Regions from separate parts of the Arthrobacter sp. CP30 genome, predicted to be linked through region 2. Evidence: riboswitches for the same ligand, from Rfam matches in the RefSeq annotation. Region 2 holds a riboswitch; each other region holds the start of a gene.

Region 1 (3,269 bases), on a different contig from region 2:
GAGCAGCTCTCGACCGCGCATTGGTTCGACCAGCGGCACACCAGGGCGGTCCTCGACTGGCGTCCGGCGGTCGGCATCGACGAGGGGTTCGAGCGGCTCGCCCGCCACTACTCGACCTGACACCGGCCTGCAGACCGCCTGCCCCCGCTGGCTTCGCGCACTCCTGTCCCACCCGCCCGGTCGTCCGGCAGCCGGACCGACCTCCATCACGCCGAGCACGCGCCGTCGTCCGCGGCCGGAGCCTGCGGAGCCTGCCCCGTGCTCGACGTGCACGGCGCTCCCGACCGCTCGGACATGGTGCCGGCCGGCGTCGGAACGGGGGTACGACGAAGGGCGGGATGCTGTGCATCCCGCCCTTCGTCAGGCGTCACTGCTGGAGCTCGACCTCACTCCTTCGGCTCGCAGCGTGACCGCGGACCGGGTGGGCCGACCGATCGATCAGCGGGTGTAGTAGCCGTCCACCGACATGACGGAGACGGGGTGCACCTGCGTACCCTGCGACGGGTTCAGTGCGCTGATCATCTGGCCGTTGCCGAGGTAGATGCCGACGTGGCTCCCACCGTTCTGGCTCACCAGATCACCCGGCTGGGGGTTACCGGTGGGGCGCAGGGCGGCGAACTGGGACCACGTGGTGCGCGGCAGGTTGATGCCGTTCTGCGCGTAGACCCACTGGACGAAGCCCGAGCAGTCCCAGCCGCCGAAGGCCGTGCCGCCGTAGACGTAGCCCGATCCCTCTCCCTGCATGGCCGTTCCGACGATGCCGGTGGCGCCGATCGACGAGGACTGGAGGCTGTAGGTCGGCGCGTCATCGACAGGAGCGGCGACGGGCGCTGCTACGGGAGCGGCGACGGGCGCTGCCGCGGGAGCGGCGACGATCGAGGCGGACTGCACCGAGTACTGCTGCTGGGGAGCGGCGGATCCGCCGAGTGCGATGGACTGGCCCGGGTAGATGACCGAGGCGTAGCCCAGGCCGTTCGCCGAGAACAGGGTGTCCAGGCTGACGCCATGGGCCGCGGCGATGCTGCCGAGGGTGTCACCGGACTGGACGGTGTAGGTACCGGCTGCGGCGGGGGTGGCCGCGACCTGCTGGACGGGAACCGACTGGACGCTGATCTCGCCGGAAGCGCTGGCGGGCAGTGCCGCGCCGAGCATGAGGCCGGAGGCCGCGACGACGACGGCGGCGGGCTTGCCGGCGATCGAGGCGCTCGCGGAGACGGCCCGTGAGGCGGTAACGAGGGGGTTGACACGCGTGGGGACTGCCCGGTGGCGTGCGATATGGCTCTTCTTGGACATGCTGATGCCTTTCCCAATGCCTACGAAGTTAGCTGTCGGGTTCGGATGGGACATCCGGACGTGGTGTTCGTGCACCACCGCCCCAGAGCTGGTGCACGCGCGTCTTGACCCCTAGGACCCGTGAGTGGGTCCGCTATCGGTTCCCCCGCCCCTGTCGATGTGTGTAGCGAACGGTCCGTCCTCATCGACAGGGTTAGGCAGAGAGAGGAGGGGCGCCCCTCCGTGGTGGAGCGGGCGCGGGTTCAACGGTACGCGGTGATCCCCGACTTGTCACGTTTGGATCACGAACGGCCGGGTGCCGCTGTCCCGGCGCTGCTCAGGGTCTCGCGTTCCGCGGCCGGGGCTGGCAGACGGGGCAGAAGAAGGAGGACCTGTTCATGAAATGCTCCCGCCGGATCGACGTGGTCCGTCCCTCTGCAGCACACCTGCGGCACGGCCGGCCTGAACGCCCGTAGGCCTCGAGATCGCGGGCGAAGTAGCCCGATGCACCGTTGACGTTGACGTAGAGGGAGTCGAAGCTCGTCCCCCCAGCGGCAAGGGCACGGGTCATCACCTCGGTGGCGGCGTCCACGATGCGCCGGGTGTCGGGTCGGCGCATCGTCTCCGTGGGCCGCGCATAGTGGAGGCGCGCAGCCCACAGCGCCTCGTCGGCGTAGATGTTCCCGATCCCCGAGACGAGTCCCTGGTCGAGCAGGGCACGCTTCAACCCCGTGCGACGGCGGCGCAGGCGCTGGTGGAACTCCTCGAAGGAGAATGCCGGATCGAGGGGGTCGCGGGCGATGTGCGCGGCCTGGTGGGGCACGAGCGCGGTGTCGCTTCCCCCCAGCCCACCGGGGTGACCGTCCGGTGTCGGCTCGAAGCCCGTGACGAACATCCCACCGAAGATCCGCTGGTCGACGAAACGCAGATCCGTGGGCAGGGCGGAGCCGTCCTCCCCCGTCGCCCGCGACAGGGCCAGGCGAACCTTCAGGTGCTTCTCCGGGGGCGCCGCTGCGTCCTCGATGAGCAGCTGCCCGCTCATGCCGAGGTGGGCCATCAGCGCCAGCGGCGGGGCGGCGTCATCCGCCGCCGGATCCTCGAGGACCATCCAGAGGAACTTCCCGCGCCGCACCACATCGGTGATGCGCGCGCCGGTGACGTCACCGACGAAATCCTCGACCCCGTTGACATGACGACGCAGGGATCGTGGATCGAGGACGTCGACCTTCTCGACCGCCCGCCCGGTGACCCAGCGGGACAGTCCCCGCCGGACCACCTCCACCTCGGGGAGTTCAGGCACTCATGCTCCGTCGTCGGAGTCTGAGCGCTCGGGGAGCCCCGCGTGGTCGGTGTGCCTCCGCGCGCCGCCGGAGCGACCGGTCACGACACCTGCAGGACGCACGCCGACGTCGCCGGCTCCCGTGACGGTCGCAGGCACGTCCTGAACGTCGGCGAGGAGCTTCCACGAAGCAGCCGCAGCCGCCTGCTCGGCCTCCTTCTTCGAGTGCCCACCACCCGCGCCGTACTCCACCCCGCCGATGACGAGACGCGCGGTGAAGGTGCGCGCATGGTCGGGACCCGTCCCGTCGACCTGGTAGTCGATGGCGCCGAGCCGCCTGCCCGCTGCCGTCTCCTGGATTCGGGTCTTCCAGTCCGTCCCCTCACCGAGCACGGCGGAGTCCCGCAGGAGGGGACCGATGAGGCGCATGACCATGGCGCGGGCGGTCTCGATGCCGTGGCTCAGGTACGCGGCGCCGATCACGGCCTCCATGGTGTCGGCGAGGATGGAGGCCTTGTCCCGCCCGTTGGTCAGCTTCTCCCCCTGGCCGAGCAGCACGTAGCTGCCGAGGTCCAGTGCCCTGGCGACGCCGGCGAGCGCCCTGGTGCTGACCACGGCGGACCGTCGCTTCGCCAGTTCACCCTCGGACAGATCCGGGTTGTCCCTGTACAGCGCGTCCGTCACCGAGAGGCCGAGCACCGAGTCACCGAGGAACTCA
Region 2 (3,269 bases):
TAGTAGACGTCCGCCTGCGAGACGTCGACGTCGAGCCCCCCGGCCGCGGACGTTGCGTCGACGACCACGAGTGCGCTGTCGTCCGCTCCCGCCACCCGGCGGACGGGTGCGGCCACGCCCGTGGAGGTCTCGTTCTGCGGCCACGCGTAGGTGTCCACGCCGGCCTCGGCCACGGGATCGGGACGGCTGCCCGGCGCGGACGTGATGACACTCGATTCCTGCAGGAACGGTGCCCGGGTGGTGGCCGAGGCGAACTTCGACCCGAATTCCCCGAAGGAGAGGTGCTGGGCCCTCGCGTCGACCAGGCCGAACGTCGCCACGTCCCAGAACGCCGTCGAACCGCCGACGCCGAGGACCACTTCGTAGCCGTCCGGGGCGCCGAAGAAGGAGGACAGTCCTTCGCGCACACGCCCGACCAGGTCGCGCACCGGCGCCTGGCGGTGCGAGGTGCCGAGGAGCGTTGGTCCGGCGGCGACGAGCGCATCGATCTGGCCGCTCCGCACCTTCGACGGACCGGCACCGAAGCGGCCGTCGGCGGGCAGGAGGTGGTCGGGGATGCGGGGCGCTTCGCTCATGGGGTGCTCCAGCTGATCGGCGGGGGTATCGCCCTCATTCTGCCCCAGCAGCGGGTGGCCCTCCATTTGTGAACAGATGCCCGGGGCCCCTCCGCGCCCGCCGGGGACCCCCTCGGCGGGAATCACCGGAGCGGTCGCATGGGTTAACCTTGGGAGGCATGGGGCGGAACCGGCTGTGGCGGCCGCGGTGCCCCACCCGCGTGAGGCATTCCAGCCGCGCACCCGCACCGCACCAAGGAGCTGACCCGCATGACGGACCTCATCGACACCACCGAGATGTATCTGCGGACCATTCTCGAGCTCGAGGAGGAGAACATCGTGGCGCTCCGTGCGAGGATCGCCGAACGGCTGCGCCACTCCGGTCCGACCGTCTCCCAGACCATCGGGCGGATGGAGCGCGACGGCCTCGTGGTCGTCTCCGGTGACCGCCACCTCGAACTCACCGAACTCGGGCGGCATCGGGCCACCGGCGTGATGCGGAAGCACCGCCTGGCCGAGCGCCTGCTCAGCGACGTGATCGGCCTCGACTGGGCGTACGTCCATGACGAGGCCTGCCGCTGGGAGCATGTCATGAGCGAGCGTGTCGAGCGGCGGCTGTACGAACTGCTCGGCCAGCCCTCGGAGTCGCCGTACGGCAATCCGATCCCCGGTCTCGAGGCCATCGGCGGCATCCGGTCGGAGCTGTTCACGGACGGCGTCGTCACCCTGCTCTCGGCCATGGGTACCTACTCACCCGACAAGCGGGTGACGCTCGTCCGTCTCGCCGAGCCCATCCAGGTCGATCCCGAACTCCTCACCCAGCTGGACGAGGGCGGCTTGCGCCCCGGTGCGGACCTCGCGCTGGAGTCCGTGGGCGGGTACGTCTCCGTGCGTGTCCCGGGCGTCGAGGGAGCCCTCGAGCTGCCCCCCGAGGTCGCGTCGCACGTCTTCGTGTCCGTCGCCGCCTGACGGCTCCACCACCGGTCCCTGACGGCTCCACCGCGGGTCCCTGACGGTGCTTGGCCCCGGACCGTCACGGCGCCGGCACGGCGATTTCTTCGCGCCCGGGCGCGCCTCGGATGGTCGCCGTCACCAAGAACATACCGTTCCGTGACCGGAACGTGACATAGGGTGCTTTCTGTTGTAGCCTTCATCTCGTGCCAAATTCGCTCTAGATCCGGCACCCTCCTGCAAATCGCCTAGCTCTGCCATTGCCGGAGGTCCGTCCGCACCATCGCATGGCAGAGGCGGGGGAACCAATTTCGGGTTTCTGCACAGAAATCCTTGGGGTTAAGTCGCTTGCTCACGCAGCGGCCGGGTGACTCCCATCCGAATCCGACAGCTCACCTCGCAGGCGTTGGGAGAGGCAATCCACCGTGTCCACCAGCTCTTCGCTGGGCCGCCACCGCGCGCCCAAAACGGTCAGCCCGCTGACCACCCTGTCGACAGCAGTCGCATCCAACGCCGGTTCCGTCGGCCGCCAGGCAGCCGTCATCGTCGCCGCCTCGGGCCTGGTCCTCACGGCCGGCCTGCCGGCCCACGGCGTCACCACCGCGGACCGTGAGGTCCAGTCCTCCGCAGCCCTGACCATCAGCCGCGTCGTCTCCGCCGAGGTCACGGTCCCGGCCACGGCGAAGGTCACGTTCGAGCGGGTCGCCGTCGAGGTCACCCCCGCCCCCGAGTCCGTCGAGGAAGCCCCCGTCGTCGAGGAAGCCCCCGTCGTCGCGGCCCCCGCACCCGTCGCCGTCGTCGCGGCCCCCGCACCCGTCGCCGCCGTCGAGGCACCAGCACCGGTCGTTCCCGCTGTGGAGGTTCCGGTCGCAGCAGCACCCGTGGCCGCCGTCGCCGCGCCGGTTGCCGCGCCCAGCGCCCCGGTCGCCGCAGCGCCTGCAGCCGCCGCACCTGCTCCTGCCGCTCCGGCGCCCGCAGCCCCCGTGGAGCAGTCCGCTCCGTCATCCGGTGTCGCCGCCGGACTCGTGGCCTCCGCCTACGGCCAGATCGGCGTCGCGCAGGACTGCACCGCCATGGTCGAGACCGCCCTGCGCTCCGTCGGCAAGTCCGTCGGAGACCTGGCCCCGGGCCAGTTCTTCCAGTTCGGTGACGTCGTCGGCACGCCCGCCGCGGGCGATCTCGTCATCACCGGCGGCCATGTCGCGATCTACGTCGGCAACGGCCAGGTCATCAGCGGTGGCCTCAACGGCATGAACACCGACATCCACAACCTGTCAGACCTTCCCGGCGCAAGCTTCGTCCGCGTCCGCTGATCACCACACACGGAGAATCCCTTATGACTTCACGCACCACGATCGCCCGCCACCGCTCAGAAGCGCAGACCACTGCCGGCTTCTCCGCCCTCGCCGCAGCAGTCACCACCAACGCCGGCGGCATCGGCCGCCAGGCCGCCGTCATCGTCGCGGCCTCCGGCCTCGTCCTCACCAGCGGTGTCGCGGCCAACGCCGCCGACCTGCAGCCGCAGCGTGAGGTAGCCACCTCCAACGTCTCGGTCTCGTCGGTTCGCGCGGCCGTCGTCGCCTCGAACTCGTCCGTCGTGTCCTTCAACATGACGCCGGTCAAGGTCAAGGCCAAGCCTGTCGTCAAGACCCCGAAGGCCCCCGTCGTCGTGGCTCCCGTCGTCGAGGAGGTCGCCGTCCCCGTCGTCGAGACCGCTCCCGTCGTCGAGGCAGCACCGGTCGCCGCGGCAGCTCCCGCCGCCCC
Region 3 (3,269 bases), on a different contig from region 2:
TGGAATTCAGGTGACCGTAGGACGAAAACTCGGTGAGTTTCTCATCGGGTCAGCGGACACCGATGAACATTGGCCGTGAAGGTGTCGCTGCCTCAATGATGATCGACCTCAGTAACGCAACCCAACCACCGGTTGCGGCGATACCCCTGCAGCTCTCGCGGTCGGTAGTCGGTCAAAGCCGTATAAGGGACTAACAAGACACCCCTGTCATCGAGCCGGGGGCCACGCCCTACTCATTGAGGACTCGGCCGCGATGGTGTTGGGAAGCTTCGGTTTTCTAGAGTGCCGAGGCCTGCGCTAGTGACCGGCTGTTGTCGTTGACCCCATCGAATGGGTTCTGTCATCTCAGCAGCCGCCCTATGGCTTGAGTCGCTTCCTTAATTCTCTGATCGATCAGACCTATGTCGGTTGTATCGCCGGTGATGTTCGTACCTGCTGCCTCCCGTGCAGCGTCTGCAACGCAATGCGTCAGGTGACTCTCAAGGAGCCCGAGACTGAAGGCATGCATGGCACTGTTGACGGCAGCGACCTGAGTGAGGATGTCGATGCAGTACTTGTCCTCCTCGACCATTCGGGCTATACCACGAACCTGACCTTCCATGCGCTTGAGCCGACGCAGGTAGGCACTTCTGTCAGCGGCGTAACCATGGTGAGTGCCACTACTCTCATCAACGTTCGGGGCTTCGCCCGATTGTGTCGCACCCCTGGAGGAGATGTCATTAAGGTTGTGTTCGGTGCGAAGTGTCATCTTTGCTTCCCTCATCATCATCGTCGACGACACGAGTGGCCCAGTGCGTTGACGACGCGGTTCTCAGCCGTGTGAGATGCACGGTCCCCTAAGTATCCGTGAAGAAGGTGAACCAGGTGAACGATCATCTGACCAAGAAGTTCCGCGTCGTATCTGGTCATCTGTTTCTCACCCCGTCACTGGCATCCTTCAGGAGTGTGCGTTATGGGAACGTGACAATCGATACCACCCTAGGGTATTGTCCTCACGTGACCCCGGCACCCGCCGAGTTCGCTCTCCCGCGCAGAATGCCGAGCCCTGCCGCTGCTCCCGGGACCCGTTCGCATCACCCAGTTGGCAGGGACGGGGGAACCACGTTTCCACCGGATCGCGACACGTCCCGTGTTGTTGATCCTCGGGGTTAAGCCGATCTACGAAGTCTGTCTGCCACGGTTCGTCCTATGACGCTGTGATGGATAGATCTTCGAGACGGCCGGGTGACTCCCATCCGAACCCGACAGCTCACCCCGCAGGCATGGGAGAGGCAATCACCATGTCACGATCGTCCATTCCGGCACGCCACCGCGCGGCCGTCACTCACTCCGTCGCCCTCGAAGGCCTGGCGTATTCGGCAAAGACCGGCGCCGTCGCACTGGGTAAGCCGGCCATCGTCGCCGCCGCAACCGGCGGCCTCGTCTTCGCCGTCGGAGCCCCCGCAGCGCAGGCAGGAACGTACTCCGAAGCCGCATCGACCGCCGTCACCACCCAGGCACCTGCGGTGCAGGCCCCCGCTGTCCAGACCCCTGTTGTTCAGGCGTCTGCAGCTGGTACCTACACGGTGGCTTCCGGTGACACCATGGGCGCGATCGCTGCACGCCATGGTGTGAACCTTGATGCGCTGCTGGCCACCAACGGCCTGTCCTTCGCATCGGTGATCTACCCGGGCCAGCAGATCAAGCTTTCCGGTCCGGCCGCTGCCAGTGCTGTTGTGAGCCCCGCAGCAGTGCCTGCCGCGCTCCCTGCCAACCAGGTCTTCTACAGTGCACCTGCCCCGGCACCTGCTCCCGCCGCAGCGCCTGCCGGCATCTCCCTCACCTCGGCATCCATTGCGCCCATTGCAGCAGCCCCGGCCGCTCCGGCTGCCGCTCAGCCCACTGTTGCCGCTAGCGGCGTCGGTGCTGCCCTGGTCGCCTCGGCCTACGCCCAGATCGGCTCCACCCAGGACTGCACCATTCTCGTCGAGCGGGCCCTGCGCTCGATCGGCAAGAACGTCGGGGACCTCGGCCCCATGCAGTTCTTCCAGTTCGGGACCGTCGTTGCCACCCCGGCTCCTGGTGACCTCGTCATCCGCCCGGGCCACGTCGCCATCTACGTCGGCGGCGGCAAGGTCATCAGCAGCGGCATGAACGGCATCAACGCCACCATGGAACACCCGCTGTCCGACCTCGCCGGATCCTCCTTCGTTCGCGTCAGCTAGTAGAACTGTCTGCTGAAGCGAATACCCTTGAGCTGAGATAGCGGCAAGTGCCCTGGACGGGGGTGCTTGCCGCTATTTCCTTTTCCACCTCCTCAAATCCCATCCACAGGCACCACGAGGAGGACAGCAGAACCGGCCCGACCACTGAAACCTGCACGTCAAAGTAACGAGCGTCGGCTCAAGTTCCACTGATGCAAGCCAGCCTGGTGCTGTTGCCTCGAGAGGTCCTCCTCACGCGACGCGCATTCGCTGTGGCACAGGCACGCATCACTGATCAGAACTCTTTGGCGGTGATGACCAAGGGGCGGCGATAATGAATGAGGAAGGGCGGGCAACAGTGAACGAACCATGGGTCAGCGGACCGGTATGGATACCGGAAGCACCTCCTTCATGGGCAACGTACCTGGCGCCAACCTTGCAGCCGATCCCGCTGATACCTGCAATCGCCTTACTACTGGGCCTTTTGTACCTGACAGGTGCGATCCGCCTGTGGACATCCGGTAGATCCTGGCCGGTGTGGCGGACAGCAGTTTTCCTCTCAGGGTGCATGATCATCATGATCACCATGGGTGCCGGAGTCGAGGGCTACGGGCTGCGAATGTTCTCCGTCTTCATGTTCCAGCAACTCACTCTCATGATGGCGGTGCCGCCCTTGCTGGTTCTGGGCCGGCCAGGCACGCTCCTCTTACGCGCAACTCCTCACCGTGGCCTCGGCCGACCGGTCCTGAGGCTTGCGCATGCTGGTCTAAAGTCCAGAACGGCTAGAATCCTGCTCCATCCGGCCTTCATGATCCCAGTGTTCCTGGTGAGCTTCTACGGGGTCTACCTCAGCGGTATCGCAGACGCGATGCTGCCCTCCTGGTACGGACACATCACGTTGGAGTTGCTGTTCCTGATTTCTGGAATCCTCTTCACGGTTCCAGTGCTGTCCACGGATCCGCTGCCGGTCAAACAATCCCATCTCGGTCGGTTCCTCGACATCTTCGCAGAGATGCCCTTGCATGCATTCTTTGGCGTCGTGCTGATGATGGCGACTACTCCGGTCGTAGATTTCTTCGGCACGTT

What was found. Region 2 has a riboswitch for cyclic di-AMP ahead of ACTIMO_RS14175 (NlpC/P60 family protein). Riboswitches for the same ligand answer to the same signal wherever they lie in the genome.
Region 1: another riboswitch for cyclic di-AMP. It lies ahead of ACTIMO_RS09715 (C40 family peptidase); the one in region 2 lies ahead of ACTIMO_RS14175 (NlpC/P60 family protein).
Region 3: another riboswitch for cyclic di-AMP. It lies ahead of ACTIMO_RS01885 (LysM peptidoglycan-binding domain-containing protein); the one in region 2 lies ahead of ACTIMO_RS14175 (NlpC/P60 family protein).

The regions. Positions count from the first base shown of each region.
Region 1 is NZ_JBQEMM010000006.1:32,056-35,324, reverse strand. It holds gene ACTIMO_RS09720 (NAD-dependent epimerase/dehydratase family protein) at 1-120, shown strand, start outside; gene ACTIMO_RS09715 (C40 family peptidase) at 439-1,293, opposite strand; cyclic di-AMP (ydaO/yuaA leader) riboswitch at 1,296-1,472, opposite strand; gene mutM (bifunctional DNA-formamidopyrimidine glycosylase/DNA-(apurinic or apyrimidinic site) lyase) at 1,610-2,572, opposite strand; gene rnc (ribonuclease III) at 2,573-3,269, opposite strand, start outside.
Region 2 is NZ_JBQEMM010000011.1:91,271-94,539, reverse strand. It holds gene serC (phosphoserine transaminase) at 1-575, opposite strand, end outside; gene ACTIMO_RS14180 (metal-dependent transcriptional regulator) at 825-1,523, shown strand; cyclic di-AMP (ydaO/yuaA leader) riboswitch at 1,757-1,925, shown strand; gene ACTIMO_RS14175 (NlpC/P60 family protein) at 1,931-2,818, shown strand; gene ACTIMO_RS14170 (NlpC/P60 family protein) at 2,842-3,269, shown strand, end outside.
Region 3 is NZ_JBQEMM010000001.1:373,646-376,914, reverse strand. It holds gene ACTIMO_RS01890 (metal-sensitive transcriptional regulator) at 341-748, opposite strand; cyclic di-AMP (ydaO/yuaA leader) riboswitch at 1,060-1,278, shown strand; gene ACTIMO_RS01885 (LysM peptidoglycan-binding domain-containing protein) at 1,281-2,204, shown strand; gene ACTIMO_RS01880 (cytochrome c oxidase assembly protein) at 2,518-3,269, shown strand, end outside.